Rheinheimera salexigens: one gene and its partner. The protein of the gene in region 2 interacts with the protein of the main gene of each other region in a pairwise test. Links are inferred from orthologs where the notes say so. Each region holds a gene or a part of one and is shown on either strand. Other genes may lie near its edges.

Region 1 (8,676 bases), 120 kb from region 2 along the record:
GTGGCTAACAAAAATAACCGTGCATTGGTTAGCGCTCGCTTCGGCTAACATTAGCTGCATAAAGCTATCTCTGTTGTCACTATCTAAAGCTGAAGTGGGTTCGTCAGCAATTAAGATGGTGGGTTTGGGCACTAAAGCTCGTACTATTGCTACCCGCTGTTGCTGACCAACACTTAATATCCGCGCCGGTTTATGCCATAGCGATTCAGCAATATCTAAGTGTTTTAATAATGTTTGGGCACGTAATATTGCTTGCTTGCGGTCTTTACCGGCAAAATAACTACTTAACAAACAATTATCTAACACTGACAGATACGAAATTAAATTAAGCTGCTGAAACACCACGCCAATGTGTTGCGCCCGCAGTAAGTCACGTTGTTTAGCGCTTAATGTATGCATAGCTTGGCCGTTTAACCATAGCTCTCCGCTATCCACTTGCGTAATACCTGACAATAAATTTAATAAGGTTGTTTTACCTGAGCCAGAACTGCCATAAACAAATAAGTGTTGCCCTGTAGCTAGGGTTAACTGTGGGATCTGTAACTGCCAGCTATTTTTGCTATAAGCAAACTGGACATTTTTCAGATTAATTGCCGGATTTTTCAGCTGTTCGGTCACGAGCGCTCTGTGTGTCATGTTATGATAGCCATATTATTGCTTTGTTTTTATGTGCAGTATTAGTCTGGCCTATTATGCCCACTTTGCAGGAGCAGCTCCAATGCTACGGATGTTATTTATTATGTTTTACCTAATGCTGGTCGCAGCTTTTAGTGGGTCTTTATTAGCTAGCGAAGCGAAAACAATCGAGTGGACGGATTTAATTCCAGATTCTGAGCAACAGTTAATGGCAAATTTACCTGAAGTGCAGCATGACACTAATCAGTCTATTTTTGATCGCGACTATACCGGCGATGATCCGGCTGCAATGCAATGGCAAGAAATTTTAAAGTCAGCAAAAGTTCGCACCGAGCTGAATAATAGTAAAGTACGCATCCCTGGTTTTATTGTCCCGCTAGAGTTTGATGATAAACAAAATATCACCCATTTTTTTCTGGTGCCTTACTTTGGCGCTTGTATTCACGTGCCACCTCCGCCGCCTAACCAAATAATTTATGTTAGTGGTGCCCGTAATTTAAAAGCCGATATGATTTATTCACCGTTTTGGATTAGCGGCACTTTAATTACCGAAACCATGAGCCACGATTTGGGGCAAAGTGCTTATAGTATTAAAGCTGACAGTGTTGAAGAATACAGTTATTAAGCAAACTAAAAGCGGATAGTCGAATTATTTAAATTGGCATCCGCAGCACCTTGCCGGCCATTAATAACCCATTGTACTTGTAATTGTTGCAAGCTAGGCAGCAAACTAAACAGCTGTAAGTCTAATTGTTTTAAGCGAGCCGGTTGTTGACACAATAATTGATAATTAGCATAGAAATCGGCATGACCACGATTAAACTTGGCATCAAGCAAATCGGTATTGGTTTCGGCCGCAGTTACCTCGCAATTAGCATCGGCATTAAATTGAAACCATTCGCCGCGATTAAACACCTCAATCGCTGCGGCAATTTCAGCTATTTGCTCAGCTGTACTGGCTTTTTGCTCAAAGCCAACAATAGTCTGCGCCGCAGATTGCAACGCCAGTTGCATTTCATTGCCATCAACCACAAGCATTAATAATGCTTTGCCATGTTCATGCGCACCTAAAACGCTAGTGTCACTTGCAGCATATTGCTCGTCTGCAGCACTGGAAAATATACTAAAGGCAAGTAAAGCTGAAACACAGATAGTTTTAAAGTTCATGGCTCATTATCCAAGGGGACGCACTAATTCTGTTAACATAACACAGCGACTAAGGTATTTTCTAGCGCTCTATAACTGACAAACTTGATTTATTCTACTTTAACGCAAGCTACGTTTTGCCCAAAACGCGATAAATATAGCCGGAATAAATAAACCTAACGCTAAATACACAACCGCCATGGCCGAGCCATAGCTTAATAACAAGCCGCCAAAATAACTGGCTATCATAATTGAGAAGTTAAAGGCACTAGACTGAATTGAAGTCGCCACGTCTTTTGCTGACTCAACTTGTTTGCTAATTGCCGCTTGGAACATTGTCACCACAGGCCCAAATGCCAGCCCCCACAAGAAAAAAGCAAAATGGGTTAAGCCTGTGATAGCATGGAATAATAAAAACATCGCCATAGCAATGGCGCCCACTGCCAACATACTGATAATTAAAACCCGCAAATATTGGTCAATATAGCGGGCGGATACCACCACAGAGACAACAGAACCAACACCAAAAATAGCTAACGCTAGCTCGATACCACCCCAAAACGCTATCTTAGCAACCAGTAGGCTTATATAGGTATAAACCGCGTAATGCGCTATAACCGCAAGGAAAGTTAACGCCAGAATGATCTGAACGGCAGGCATTTTTAGCAATGTAAAAGGTGAATTAGTTTTACATAGTCGCTCTCCGTCAAGCGAGGGTAAAAATAAATAGCTTAGTAAGGCAATAAGAGCAATAAGTAGTCCAAGCCCAATAAACTCCGCGCGCCAGCTAAACATATTTCCTATCGCAGTCATAATAGGTAAACCAGCACTTATGCCTAAGGTTGCGCCAGCCATAATGACGGTGATGGCTCGTCCATGCAGATGTTTAGGTACTAATCGAGTTCCATAAGCGGCGATCATAGGCCATAAAATACCGGCGCATACTCCACCAATAATCCGGCAAAATACAATTACAGAGTAAGAAGAAGACAAGCCAACAATAATATTAGAAATTGCAAAGCCGATTAACAGCCAAAGCAATAACGTTTTTCGGTTAAAGGCTAAGGTTGCACTAATTAACGGGATGGTAAACACAGCTGAGGCTAAGGCATAAATGCCGACTAAGAAACCAATTTGAGCAGCATCTACGCCTAACCCTTCACTCATTTGAGGCAATATGCCAGATGGGGCTAATTCAGACAAAATGGCCATAAAGGTGACACTGGCCATTAAACTAAATATAAACCAAGAGAACTTTTGCTCTTTACTCGACATTAACGGATTCCACCTGAAATAACCTCTATGAGTTAAACACTAAATCGATTCATTTTGCCCTGATTAAACGTTCAGGATGTTGTTGCTCTAGCCAAAATACAGTGGCATAAATACTGTTTAGCGACTGTTGTAAAAAGCTAGGATCAATATAATGCCATTGATCGTCAGTGGTATGATAATGCGGATGCTCCTGACCACCGATAAATATATAATTAATTCCTTGGCGATGAAATGTACCGTGATCACTAGCTGTTAACCAGTTTTGACTTCTAGATTGACCGTTAAAATGATTGGGCCCACTGGCCGATAAAAAGCGGATTGGCGCTCCCTGCTCTAGTAAGGTCAGTTGCTTTTTCAACCCAGAATATTTATTGGCTCCGGTTACATATAGCCTACCCCGCCGATCGGCACGACTGATCATATCTAAATTTAAATTCAGAATTATTTGTGTCAAAGCCACAGGCGGCTGCTGCAAAAAAGCTTTACTGCCATATAGGCCCGTTTCTTCGCCATCAGTAGCGAGAAATATATAAGAATAAGCTGGGCAATTGATTTTTAGCTGCTGGGCCAACGCCAGCATAGCAGCTACACCTGATGCATTATCGTCAGCGCCATGATACACCTGTGATCCTTTACGGCCTAAATGATCATAATGCGCAGTTACAACGATATAATGCTCTGGATACTTACAGCCTTGAACCCAGGCCTGTACATTGGTGCCCGTTTTATCTGACCAAGCCCGTTGATAAGTATAATTGGCGTAATAACTTTGCTTAAAGCTCGCTAAGCCTAAAGCGGCATAACGTGCAGCAATATACGCTTGGGCTTGTTCACTGCCCAGCGTATTAGTTTGTCGGCCCTGCATTGATTCCGAACTGAGTTGTTGGATGTCGGCCAATACCGAGTTAACGCTGGTTGCGTTGGCACTAATACTAATAAAACAAATTATCAGCCCTTGACCAACTAAACGACAACTAAATAACTGAGCTATTTGCTTACAGTTAATTCGCTTAAAGCTAAATAGCTTCTTCGTCTTCTTCGCCGGTACGGATCCGAATAACACGCTCAACGTCGAATACAAATATTTTGCCATCGCCTATACGTCCTGTCTGCGCTGTTTGCACAATAGATTCTATACAGCGTTCTACTTGATCGTCTGACACAACAATTTCTAACTTTACTTTCGGTAAAAAATCGACCATATACTCAGCACCACGATACAGCTCAGTATGGCCTTTTTGTCGGCCAAATCCTTTAACTTCTGTGACGGTCATGCCCGTAATATTGATTTCGGCTAATGCTTCTCGTACATCATCCAATTTAAATGGTTTAATAATCGCTTCAATTTTTTTCATTTAAGCATCCATAGATTAGCCACAAAGATATTAACCAGTATAATACATAGCCTTAGTGCAATCAGTAGTATATTAATATAACAGATAACAACACCAGAGGTTTGTTGCCATGAATGCCGCCGAAATAATTGAACAAATGCAGGTTCTACCCCAGATTGATGTTGAATTTGAAATTCGCCGCCGGGTCGATTTTATTAAACAACAGCTACAAAATTCTGGCATGAAACATTTAGTTTTGGGTATTAGTGGCGGTGTCGACTCAACCGTTTGTGGTCGGTTAGCTCAATTGGCGGTAAATGAATTAAACCAAGGCCATGCTGATAAGTACCAGTTTATCGCCGTGCGCTTACCCTATGCCAACCAAAAAGATGAACAAGATGCCCAGCTGGCTATCGACTTTATTCAGCCCAGCCAAGCCTTAACGATTAATATTCAGTCTGGTGCAGATGCCCTACATCAAGCGACCTATAGCGCAGTAGCAACAACAACATTGGCACCCAGTAATGAACATGACGTTGATTTTGCTAAAGGCAATGTCAAAGCGCGTGCTCGTATGATAGTGCAATATCATGTCGCGGCTTTAGTTAAAGGTTTAGTTATTGGTACTGATCATTCTGCTGAAAATATTACCGGTTTTTATACCAAATGGGGTGATGGCGCTTGCGATATGGCACCATTATTTGGCTTAAATAAACGCCAAGTGCGGTTATTAGGTAAAACCTTAGGAGCGAATGCGATTTTAGTGGATAAAACGCCCACTGCCGATTTAGAAAGCTTAGCGCCGTTAAAAGCAGATGAAGCCGCTTTAGGCTTAACTTATCAACAAATAGATGACTTTTTAGAAGGCAAAGAGGTTGCGCCAGAAGTAAGTGCAAAATTAATTGCTACCTATAATAAAACCCAGCATAAACGCCAGCCTATCCCGACCATTTATAGTTAGCCTTAGGCTAACTTAGATTCAAAACCAAATTTAGCTAAACTCGGCTAAATTTGGCCGCAGTTTTACATTTAGTTAATTTTTACTATACTTTTTATCAACCTTGTAGCCAATAAGAGTGATATAAAGTGCGCTGGCATCATATCGGTTTATCTTTAATAGAATTACTCGTCGCAATCGCTATTTTTTGTATTTTGGTGTTTATTGCTATCCCCGCTATGGCGGAGCTAACTGAGCGCCAGCAAGCCTCAGCGTATATGCGCCAATTTAGCCAACATTTAGCCTATGCTAGAATAATGGCCGTTAGCAGTAATTTACCGGTGCAATTATGCCCAAAGACAGGCGTAACCTGTAGTGCAGATTGGCAACATGTACCGATACAAATTAGTTTATTACATCCTGACTCATCAATAATCTTATTGCGTCAGGTTCCTGCCATTAGCCTGCCGCATAAATTAGTTTATAATCGTGAACAAGTCAGTTTTCGTCGCGACGGTAGCTTAGATGGCTTTGAGAATGGCAGCTTTTATTATTGCCCAAGTGCTAAGTATCATTGGCACTATAAAATGACCTTAAACCAAGCCGGTCGCAGTAAATTAGCGCTTATTAATAGCGCTTGTCCCAGTTAACTACACTTATTGCCAATAATTTATTTCCACCAACTCACTGCCAACAACTTAGTGCAACGCCGTTATCGCTATTACGCTGGCCATAGTGATTAAGCTGAAAACTTAAACATTCACTATCCGCTGTTTGTATTCCTGTTGCGGAAGCTAAAGCGGTAAAACCGCTTGCAGCATCAGTTAAATTAAGGCTTAACGTATAACGCCCTGACTTGGTTACGCCAGAGCTTGTTAGCTCTGCCATACCGCTTAGCTTACTAATATCAGCTTGGTATTCAGCGTGATCGGCAAAATGTTGTTCTTGCGCATTGGCTAAGGCTAATAATAGTTGTATTGCTTCTGCCCGATAGGTGCGTAATACATATTGCTGATAAGCGGGGTAACTAATGCTGGCTAAAATGGCCACTATTACCACGGCTATCATGAGTTCGATTAAACTAAAACCACGCTGATTTAGCATGTTACCAAGCACCATATTCAGCAACATAAGTTGCAAGGCGTAAACTGCGCGGAAAATCTGCCGCTTTTAAGGCTTCGCTACAATCAGCACAATGCTCAGTAATCGCTAACATCTCAGGGATAACTTCACTGTGCTCTGTGTCATTGACTAAATTAAGTTGTAACTTATCATCATGGGCATTTAACTGTAGGGCTGCATTAGCAATGGCGTCAATTCGCCAACTGCGCCTTGCGTAGACTTTACCGGCATGATGTAAATGTACGGCAAATAAACGGGTTTCTTCCTCAGCACTAATATTACAGTCAGTACGTTCGCTGTTAGTGTCTGCTGTCACAAAATACACCACGCCAGCATACACTTGTGGTTTTAGCATTACTGAGGCATCAAGCTGAATTATCCAACCTGGACTCTGCTGTAAATCCCGCCACACCGCATCTGTTAGTGCCACATCACTATCATCGTCTCCAAGATCCGTTCTATCCATTAAATCACTAAAATTAATCAGTCGACTAAGTTGCGGTTGATGGTTAAATAACAGCACGGTATCCCCTAGCTCATCATGACTAGCAATCAGGACTAAACTGACTTTCATCCGCTGAAAGTCACCTACACCGCTATAATTTACCTGATAAGTGGTTTGGACTAATTGTAATGGCTGGGTAAATCTGGCATCGATGGCACTAAAATCTGCAATTAACACTGGGCTGGCAAAGCCCGATGCCGACAATGCAATAAACCAGACTCGCCCGTTAATATCGACAACATATACCGCATCGGCTAACCCATTGGCGTCTTGATCTAATAACGCAGGCTCGGCCATGATAATAGCCGCATCAATATCCGTATCGGTATCTGACCAAGCACTTAGCTGATCAAATAATATTAAGCTATCAGCATCACGCAATTCTAATTGGCCATGGCTAACTTCAGTGCTTAATAAACGGTTATGATTTAGTAATATTTCTCGTGTTTCTGTAGGCTCAGTAATACTTGTCGCTACCTGTAAAGGTAAAGCACTGGTTGAGTTTAAATTACATTCTGCCAAGCTTAAACTCGAGAATCCTAAACTAGTAAAACTTAATACCAACAGCATAATAAGATCATTTAAATTCATCAGCGGTTATCTCTTCTGTTAATGACTGTTGCAACACCAGACTGGTATAACCGCTATAAAAACGTCCTCTAGGGCCATAAGTTTCGGTAGAGAGTAATAAGGTTTTACACCGCAGCACCGAGTCAGACCATGCCGCATATTCTGCCGGACACACCACAAACTCGTCTACCGCTTCAACTGGGCTAGTGTTTAGCGCAGCAAGATGTTCGGCTAGGGCTTTTTGGGCAACTTGTAACTGCTGCTGGCCAGCCGTGGCTGATTTTTTACTTAACTGACTGACATACAAACTGGCAGTCATAATTAGGGTCATACTTACTAACATGACCAAAGCAATCACTAATACCATACCGCGTGAAGTACTCATCTCTCCTCCTATAATTGGCTATTATGAAAGAAAACCGTACTGCTAATTAATAAGCGACGATAATGATCTCCGTCGGCGTTAAAACTATGCGGTCCCATGGAATAAACGTCGTTATTGCTATATTGCCGATCCTGCTTCAGTGCGCGCAGCAAGGCATAAAACTTAATACTCACAATACGACTATGTTGTTGCTGCCACTGCAAATCTGTCATTTCTGCAGTAGCTTGCTGATAATCAATGCTACCGTCATTATCGGCATCGATACCAAATTCAAAATGTAACCTTTCGACTCCATCAATGATGGAATCGGTGGCTATATTGGCATGGCCGCTGGCATTGCGTATTAACCGTTTGCGCATTAATACCGGCACAGATTCACCGTCTCGGTACTGCTTTTGGACATAAAACACCAGATGCTGATACGGATAATAATTCATCTCAGCTTGCAAGCCGCTGCTCGCGGCACTAACAAAACGGCTATGCTGCCAATCGGTTTCTAAATAAAACCGGTTCGACTTTAAAGTGCCTACAGGCTGGCTCTGTCCTATTAAGCGTTTTAGTTGCAATAGTTCGCTGTCTTTAAGCGCAGAGGGGATACAACTTAACTGCCGGCCTGAGTTGACCGGTTTGGCATATAAAGTAACAAAGCCCTGATCAACACTGGGGAAGCTGCCATTATCAATACTGTCGTTAAGGCAGTCAGGGCTCGGGGCATCAGGCTTAGTTGTAGTTGCGGCTAATAATACATCGGCCCTGCCACCCCAAA
Region 2 (8,778 bases):
TGCTGAATTAGGCTTATTGTATGTCAGCATATCATTTGAAGAAGAAGGTATCGTTTTATTAAAAACAGCCTTGCAACTTTATCAAGAGCTAGGTTGGCAAAAAAATATCGTTACGGTAAAGTTTAATCTAGCCCGCACTTATGGTTTTTTACAACAATATCAGCTGTCACTGCAGCTATATAATGAAATATTGCAAGCTGAATCTGCTTCGACTGATGTAATGAACTTGTATCACACCTATTTAGGATTAGCGATTACCAGCAGTGCCAGTGGCGCAGGTGATGCGGCAATTTCCTATATTAATAAAGCCGAAGCATACTTACCGCAGTTACAAGCCAAAGTGCATATAGCCACTCATCATTATGAAAAAGCGCTTATTTTACAGCGATTAAAACAAACCAGTTTAGCGATGCAGCAGCTATTATTGGCCGAGCAAAGTTTGGCGCTGGAAAACGATAGCGAACTCGCGATGGGCTTAACTTATGTTAAAAGCCAATTGTTAGCAGAGTCGGGTGAGTTTGAGCGGGCTTATCAGCAATTAGAACAGTTTATGCAGCAATTTAAACAGCAGCGAAATGAGGATAATGAGCTGGCGCTAGAACGGATGCGTTTAGTGTTTGCTCAAGAACAACAGCAACAACAAAATTTATTATTATTACAAGATAACGAACTAAAAGCGTTACGGCTGCAAGAAGTTGAAAGTAGCCATAAGTTGCAAATGTTATGGCAAATAGTGTTAGGTAGCAGCACGTTAATATTATCGATCTTGCTAATATGGCAGCTTTTTCGGCGCAAAAAATTGTTAGCTAGCAATAACAAGAACAGTAAACAGGAACAAGCATGACAGAAACGGTAATTTCTCACGATGGCGTTGAACAACTGGCGTTAAGACGTTTTACAGAAGACGCCTATTTGAACTATTCAATGTACGTTATTATGGATCGTGCTTTACCGCATATTGGCGACGGTTTAAAGCCAGTGCAAAGACGCATAATTTATGCGATGTCAGAATTAGGCTTATCCCATTTAGCTAAATATAAAAAATCAGCCCGTACTGTAGGTGACGTGTTAGGTAAGTTTCACCCTCACGGTGACTCTGCCTGTTATGAAGCTATGGTATTAATGGCTCAGCCTTTTTCATATCGCTATCCGTTAGTTGATGGCCAAGGTAACTGGGGTGCACCGGATGATCCAAAATCATTCGCCGCTATGCGTTATACCGAATCTAAACTGTCCCGCTTTGCCGAAGTATTATTATCAGAATTGGGTGCGGGCACTACAGATTGGTTGCCTAACTTTGATGGCACTATGGATGAGCCTAGAGTGTTACCGGCTCGGTTACCACATATTCTACTCAATGGTATTACTGGTATTGCGGTTGGTATGGCCACGGATATCCCGCCACATAATGCCCGTGAAGTCGCCAACGCCTGTGCTTTGTTATTAGATAAACCAAAAAGTACTGTTACTGACTTAATGCAGTTTGTTAAAGGCCCTGATTACCCAACTGATGCCGAAATTATTAGCCCAAGTCACGAACTAGCTGCCATTTATGAAACTGGCCGCGGCAGTGTGAAAATGCGAGCACTGTATCAGTTAGAAGATGGTGATATTGTGATTACGGCGTTGCCGCATCAAACATCGGGCTCAAAAATATTAGAGCAAATTGCCGCGCAAATGCAGGCAAAGAAACTGCCGATGGTGACCGATTTACGTGATGAGTCAGATCACGAAAGTCCTACTCGTATAGTGGTTGTGCCACGCTCAAATCGGGTTGATACCGAGCAATTGATGCAACACTTATTTGCCACAACCGATTTAGAAAAAAGTTATCGAGTTAACCTAAATATTTTAGGGCTAGATCAGCGACCACGGGTAAAAAACTTAGTAGAAATTCTTAGCGAATGGTTAGTGTTCCGTCGTGATACCGTGCGCCGCCGCTTACAGCATCGCTTAGATAAAGTACTGGATAGATTACACGTATTAGAAGGCTTATTAATTGCTTTTTTAAATATTGATGAAGTTATTCGGATAGTGCGCAGTTATGATAAACCTAAACCAGAGTTAATGGCTGCGTTTAGCATTACCGATCGCCAAGCCGAAGCAATTTTAGAATTAAAGCTACGCCAGCTAGCTAAGTTAGAAGAAATCAAAATCCGTGCTGAGCTCAATGAGCTAAGCAAAGAACGAGATAAATTAGAGGCCATTTTGGCTTCAGAGAAAAAGCTGACCAAATTGATCCGTGATGAATTAATAGCCGATGCTGAAAAATATGGTGATGATCGCCGCAGCCCCATTGTATTGCGGGGCGAAGCCAAAGCCTTAAGCGAAAGAGAATTACTGCCCAGCGAGCCTATAACCGTCGTGTTGTCAGAAAAAGGTTGGGTACGCTGTGCTAAAGGTCATGATGTCGATGGCAATGCCCTAAGCTATCGTGCCGGAGATGCTTTTAAAGCCATGGTCAGTGGTCGCTCAAACCAGCAAGCGGTATTTTTAGATTCATCAGGCCGCAGTTTTGCCACCGAAGCCCATGACTTACCCTCTGCGCGAGGTCAGGGTGAACCGCTAAGTGGTCGTTTTGGTATTGTTGCTGGCGAAAGCTTTGAACACTTGTTAATGGGTGAAGATAAACAAGCCATGTTATTAGCATCCGATGCTGGTTATGGATTTATTGCTGAGTTTGCTGATTTACTTAGCCGCAACAAAGCCGGTAAAGCCGTGCTTAGTTTGCCTAAAGGCTCGAAAGTGCTGGCACCGGTAGTGGTAAAACAACCAGCAACCGACTTAGTGTTAGCTATCTCTAACGAAGGCCGAATGCTAGTGTTCCCCGTGGCAGAATTACCTAAGCTTAGTAAAGGTAAGGGTAATAAAATCATGTCGATCCCAAGTGCACGTGCTGCCAGTAGAGAAGAATATATTTGTCAGTTAGCCATCGTACCAGTTGATGGTAGCGTGACACTGATAGCAGGTAAGCGTAAACTGACGTTAAAACCAGATGATTTACAACATTATCATGGTGAGCGAGGTCGTCGCGGTAATAAATTACCAAGAGGCTTACAGCGTATAGATGCTGTACAGCTAAATAGTGATCCAACCAGCACAGATAATTAAACTCGTTATACTAGGCGCCCTTTTTTTGGCGCCTTTTAGTTCGCTTGTAGTGTCAACGGAGAATATAGTGATAGCGGTTTTACGAATAGTTTTATTAGTGTTGTTTTTATTTTTAGTACTTTAGCTGGCTTACTTATTTGTTTAGTAAGGCCATTTCACGCTGATAACGTGCGCATTTTTTCGCATTGGTATGGCAGTGTATCAAAAATTTTAGGCATCCAAGTTGAAATACGTGGCGTTGAAAATATCGACAGCTCAAAGCCTTATGTTTATGTCGCTAACCATCAAAACAATTTAGATTTATTTACTATTAGTAATGCCGTTCAACCACGCACGGTGACCTTAGGTAAAAAAAGCTTAAAATTTGTGCCTTTTTTTGGTCAATTGTATTGGTTAAGTGGCAATATTTTAATTGATCGTAAAAATAAAAGTCGGGCATTATCTACTATGCTAGCAGCCGCTGAGCGCATTAGCCGTGACAATATCTCAGTGTGGATGTTTCCTGAAGGTACGCGTAGCTATGGCCGGGGTTTATTGCCCTTTAAAGCCGGGGCATTTCATATTGCCTTAGAAGCGAATGTGCCAATAATACCGGTATGTATGAGCAGCACCCACCAGCAATTTAAATTTAATCGCTGGAATAATGGCAAGGTTATTATCCAAATGTTAGCGCCTGTGCATTTGCCAGAAGGTAAGCCTAATATCCGTCAGTTTTCTGAGAATCTGAACCAAAAAATGGCTCAGCAGATCGCAATGCTTGATACCGAACTGGGCAAAGATTACACTGCGCAAAATATTACCGTTAAAGAGTAGAACTATGGAAAACTGGCAAGAGTTTACTGAAGAAACAATCAATGCACTATTAGAAGATGGTAGCGATCCAGATGCAGAATATACTATTGAGCATCACTTTTATGATCAAGATTTTACCAAACTAGAAAAGCTGGCGGTTGCGTTATTCAAGTTAGGCTATGAAGTTACCGATGCAGAAGAAGTCGAATTTGAAGATGGCGACAGTGCTTGGGTATTTGATGCTATTCGTGAACAATCACTGGTCACAGAAACTATCGTTGCCGATGCGCTTAAGTTAGAAGCTTTAGCCAAAAAGCATGGCGTAGAATATGACGGTTGGGGCACGTATTTCGAAGGTGACGAAGCAGACTTTGACGATGCTGATGATGAAGACGAAGAGCATACCGCTCACTGAAAGCGCATATTGCACTAAAAAGTAGTTTTAGCCAAAGCCAGTTGCCAGCCGCAACTGGCTTTTTTATTGGTATTGTCATAACCACCTATAATCAGTGTATATCATTAAAATCTATATTTGATATTTCGCATATTTATGCATTTTAGCTGAGTTATATTTCATTATCTGTTGACGGCTAGCGTGCTTTTCATCAAGAATGGAGTGAACATTAAATATACAGGGATACTTATGACGTACATACACAGCACCATAGCAAAACTGATGCTAAGTAGCCCTGCACAAGCAGAGTTCTATCAAGCCGTAGAAGAAGTATTAGAATCTTTAACCATGGTGCTTGAGCAAGATGATAAATATCGGCGCCATGCCATTATTGAGCGAATGATTGAGCCTGAGCGGCAAATTATGTTTCGGGTGCCTTGGGCTGATGATAATGGCGTGATCCATGTTAATAAAGGTTATCGAATAGAATTTAACTCAGCATTAGGGCCGTTTAAAGGCGGCTTACGCTTTCATCCTAGTGTTAATGCCAGCATTATTAAATTTTTAGGTTTTGAACAAGTTTTTAAAAATGCGTTAACCGGTTTACCTATTGGCGGCGCTAAAGGCGGGGCTAACTTTGACCCTAAAGGCCGTTCAGATGCCGAAATTATGCGTTTTTGTCAGTCTTTTATGAATGAACTGTATCGACATATTGGCCCAAATACCGATGTGCCAGCAGGTGATATTGGCGTAGGGGCGCGCGAAATTGGTTATATGTTTGGTCAATATAAGCGCTTAGCCAATAGTTTTGATGGGGTTTTTACCGGTAAAAGTTTATTGTGGGGCGGCTCATTAGTGCGTAAGGAAGCCACTGGTTATGGTTGCGTATATTTCGCCAAATATATGCTGCAAGATCGGCAGCAGACTTTGCAAGATAAACAATGTTTAGTCTCAGGCTCGGGTAATGTGGCCATTTACACTATTGAAAAGCTGCAGCAATTAGGTGCTATTGCTGTTAGTTGCTCTGACTCTGCAGGCACTATTTATCACAAATCCGGCATTGTTCTAGCGACATTAAAACAATTAAAAGAAGTGCAACATGCGCGGTTAAGTGAATATATTAGTCACCATCCTGATGCGGAATACACGCCAGTAGCTGACTATCCCGACGATGGCCATGCGGTATGGCGCTACCCAGCAGACTTAGCCTTCCCCTGTGCCACCCAAAATGAGTTAACGGCTGCAGATGCTACTGTATTAGTTCAAAATGGCTGCATCGCGGTGTCTGAAGGCGCTAATATGCCCTCAACTCAAGCTGCGGTAGAAGTGTTTTTAGAAGCTAAAATCGCATATGGTCCGGGCAAGGCAGCTAACGCAGGAGGTGTCGCGACTAGTCAGCTAGAAATGGCTCAAAATGCCAGTATGCGTAGTTGGAGCTTTGCAGAAGTAGACGAGCAGTTAAAAATAATTATGCGCAATATCTACAGCAGCGCCCGCGATACCGCGAGTGAATTTGGTGCGGAAGGCAATTTAGTGTTAGGAGCCAATATTGCCGGCTTTCGCCGCGTCGCCGATGCCATGATTGAGCAAGGTTTAGTGTAATTAAGTAAAATAGAACGCCTAAAAAGGGGTCGTAGCATATTAATTTTTTGTTAATACGCTACAACCCCTTTTTATTGCAAATTTTTTATGACCTGAATGACTGTTTTTAATCAATAATCTGCCGTTGGCATTAAACAGTTATTTAAATCGATTATTGTTACATATAGTTAAAAGTCATTTGCAGTTTTAGGGGATTGTCTGTTATTGAGCTGCAAATATAATACTCAGCTCTAATTTGGCAAGTTGGAGCCGCTAACCCTTATTAAATGATTGGCTTAGCAAAACGAGTAAGGCCGATAGGTCTAATTAATTGATTTAATACAGAGGTTTTTATGACGCCATCCCTTACTCCACGTTTGGCACAGCTTGCAGATACAGGCCTAAACCAAACCCTAGTACATATTGTTCGCGGCATCGAAAAAGAAGGCTTGCGAGTAACCACAGCTAGTAAGTTGTCACAACAGGGTCATCCACTGGCATTTGGTTCGGCTTTAACCCACCCGTATATCACCACTGATTATTCCGAATCGCTATTAGAATTTATTACACCTGCGGGTGAACATATCAGCGATACCCTTGGCTTTTTAGAGCAGATCCATCGCTATAGTGCCAGCGAACTTGCGGATGAGCATTTATGGCCAGCGAGCATGCCTTGCGCGGTGCAAGGTAATAAAAGTGTGCCTATAGCCCAATATGGTAGTTCTCGAGCTGGCCAGATGAAGCATATTTATCGGCGCGGTCTGGATATACGCTATGGTCGCATAATGCAAAGCATCGCCGGTATCCACTTTAATTTCTCACTACCGGATAGTTTTTGGCAAGGCTACCGGCAATTGCTCGGCAGCCAAGATTCACTAGCCGACTTTCGCTCGGCGCAATATTTTGGCTTAATCCGTAATTTTCGCCGTTATGGCTGGTTGTTGCTGTATCTGTTTGGCGCTTCACCGGCACTTAGTCAGACGTTTATGCAGGGTCGGCCACATAAGTTGTCTGAACTTGGTGCTGATACGTTGTATTTACCCTACGCAACTTCGTTGCGCATGAGTGGACTTGGCTACCAGAGCGACGCCCAAACCAGTCTGAAGATTAGTACCAATAGCTTAACTGAATATAGCCGCGATCTTACCCTAGCTCTTAACACGCCTTATCCACCTTATACTCGGCTTGGCGTTGAGGTTAACGGCGATACACGGCAGCTTAACGACAACATCCTGCAGATAGAGAATGAGTATTACAGTGATATTCGTCCTAAGCGAGTTACTCGAGCGGACGAGACGCCATTACAAGCGATGGCAGAGCGCGGGGTAGAATATATTGAAGTGCGCAATTTGGATATTAATCCGCTGCTAGCCTTGGGTATCGATGATACCCAGATCCGTTTCTTAGATGCCTTTTTACTGTTTTGCTTGTTGCAAGACAGTCCAGAGATTGGTGAGCAAGAATCACAGCGTATAACTCGTAATCAAACCCGCATCACCGAACAAGGCCGCAAGCCCGACTTGCTTTTAGAAACAGCAAGTGGAGAACTAAGTCGGACAATCTGTGCTGAACAGATTTTTGCTGAATTAGCAGCAGTAGCTTTATTACTCGACAAGACGTCTAGCGGTTACGCTGATGCAGTACAGCACTATACACCTCTACTACAACAACCCGAACTAACTCCTTCGGCGCGTATTTTACAACAATTGACGAGTAGCAAGCTGGAATACACCACATGGACCCAGCAACGAGCCGTTGAGCTAACTCAGTACTGGCAACAAGCTCCACTTAGCTCTGAGCAGACGGGCTATTTCAAACAACTGGCCACCTCAAGCCTAGCTGCGCAGCAGCGTTTGGAAACGGAAGATGCAATAACACCTTTAGCCGCATGCCAATAAAGGAATTAAAATGGGTCGGAGTAACTTAACTAATCGGTTAATGTATTATGCCCCATTTATTACTATACTCAGCCTATAACGTTAGATTAGCTAAGGCGTTACAGGTTAAGTTTGAGTATGGATTATGAACAGTTTAATCAATTTTGTCGCTCGCTTCCTGCCACTAGTTATGTGATGCAATGGGGTGGTTCTCACGTCTGGAAAGTCGCGGATAAAGTCTTTGCAATCGGCGGCTGGGGTAAAGCTGCTCAACCTGCCTTCAGCTTTAAAACCTCTGAACAGAATTTTCATTTTTTAAATTTGAAGTCAGGTTATCAACCAGCACCTTATTTAGCCGCACGCGGTATGAAATGGATCCAGTTGTATGATGGGCAAGATATTGCAGACGAAGAACTGATCTATTACCTAACAGAATCCCATCGTATAGTATCCTTAGGTCTTTCTAAGAAAAAACAATTAGAGTTGGGCCTGAATCAACACCTAGATAAAGATCTGGATAAAGGTTAAACCTCTAATTTTGCAAAATAACAACGAGCGTTTAACTATGAGCGGAATTACTGAGCTAGCAACATTAATATCGGCCATGCAACCTAAGCTAATGGCGAATGAATTTGTATTTTGTACCGTGCAAGGCGAACTGGCCGACTATGTGTGGTTAAATCCGTTAGCGAGCTTTAGTGAAGTTGAAGGCTTAACATTAATAGTTAGTAAAACCACAGCCAGCGATGCCGGCTTAGCATTTTCTGGTATCTTTAAACAGATCACTTTGAATGTGCACTCTAGCTTAAATGCTGTTGGTTTAACGGCTGCAGTTTCTGGTCAATTAGCTGCCAAAGGCATCAGTGCCAATGTATTTGCTGCTTATTATCACGACCATATTTTTGTTGCTTCAGAGCATGCCACAGCTGCGTTATCAGCATTAACCGACTTAAGTGATGGTGTGTAAATCAGAATAAAAAATGTTAACGCACATTGTTTTTTAGATAAATATGGTTATCAGCT

Evidence for each region.
Region 1: the proteins of rraB (region 2) and glnB interact in binary tests that used the Escherichia coli proteins (3 or more experiments, as listed by UniProt). The link is inferred for Rheinheimera salexigens from one-to-one orthologs.

Annotation. Positions count from the first base shown.
Region 1 is NZ_MKEK01000001.1:3,220,380-3,229,055, forward strand. The notes cover bases 2,744-5,623. They hold glnB (nitrogen regulatory protein P-II), read right to left. Parts: upstream 4,413-5,623; coding sequence 4,074-4,412; downstream 2,744-4,073. Other genes in these bases: BI198_RS14865 (MFS transporter), read right to left, coding at 2,744-3,057; BI198_RS14870 (M28 family peptidase), read right to left, coding at 3,107-4,150; nadE (ammonia-dependent NAD(+) synthetase), read left to right, coding at 4,522-5,352; BI198_RS14885 (GspH/FimT family pseudopilin), read left to right, coding at 5,478-5,623. Also shown: BI198_RS14850 (ABC transporter ATP-binding protein), read right to left, coding at 1-618; BI198_RS14855 (DUF3299 domain-containing protein), read left to right, coding at 719-1,261; BI198_RS14860 (ZrgA family zinc uptake protein), read right to left, coding at 1,267-1,803; more of BI198_RS14865, read right to left, coding at 1,903-2,743; more of BI198_RS14885, read left to right, coding at 5,624-5,978; BI198_RS14890 (type IV pilin protein), read right to left, coding at 6,013-6,432; BI198_RS14895 (hypothetical protein), read right to left, coding at 6,434-7,546; BI198_RS14900 (SRPBCC family protein), read right to left, coding at 7,533-7,910; BI198_RS14905 (PilW family protein), read right to left, coding at 7,919-8,676. UniProt on the Escherichia coli protein: P-II indirectly controls the transcription of the glutamine synthetase gene (glnA). P-II prevents NR-II-catalyzed conversion of NR-I to NR-I-phosphate, the transcriptional activator of GlnA. When P-II is uridylylated to P-II-UMP, these events are reversed.
Region 2 is NZ_MKEK01000001.1:3,335,858-3,344,635, reverse strand. Bases 2,642-5,623 are described here. They hold rraB (ribonuclease E inhibitor RraB), read left to right. Parts: upstream 2,642-3,928; coding sequence 3,929-4,318; downstream 4,319-5,623. Other genes in these bases: gdhA (NADP-specific glutamate dehydrogenase), read left to right, coding at 4,547-5,623; BI198_RS15430 (1-acylglycerol-3-phosphate O-acyltransferase), read left to right, coding at 3,280-3,924; parC (DNA topoisomerase IV subunit A), read left to right, coding at 2,642-3,111. Also shown: BI198_RS15440 (tetratricopeptide repeat protein), read left to right, coding at 1-844; more of parC, read left to right, coding at 841-2,641; more of gdhA, read left to right, coding at 5,624-5,899; gshA (glutamate--cysteine ligase), read left to right, coding at 6,232-7,776; BI198_RS15410 (MmcQ/YjbR family DNA-binding protein), read left to right, coding at 7,894-8,283; BI198_RS15405 (ACT domain-containing protein), read left to right, coding at 8,321-8,722. UniProt on the Escherichia coli protein: Globally modulates RNA abundance by binding to RNase E (Rne) and regulating its endonucleolytic activity. Can modulate Rne action in a substrate-dependent manner by altering the composition of the degradosome.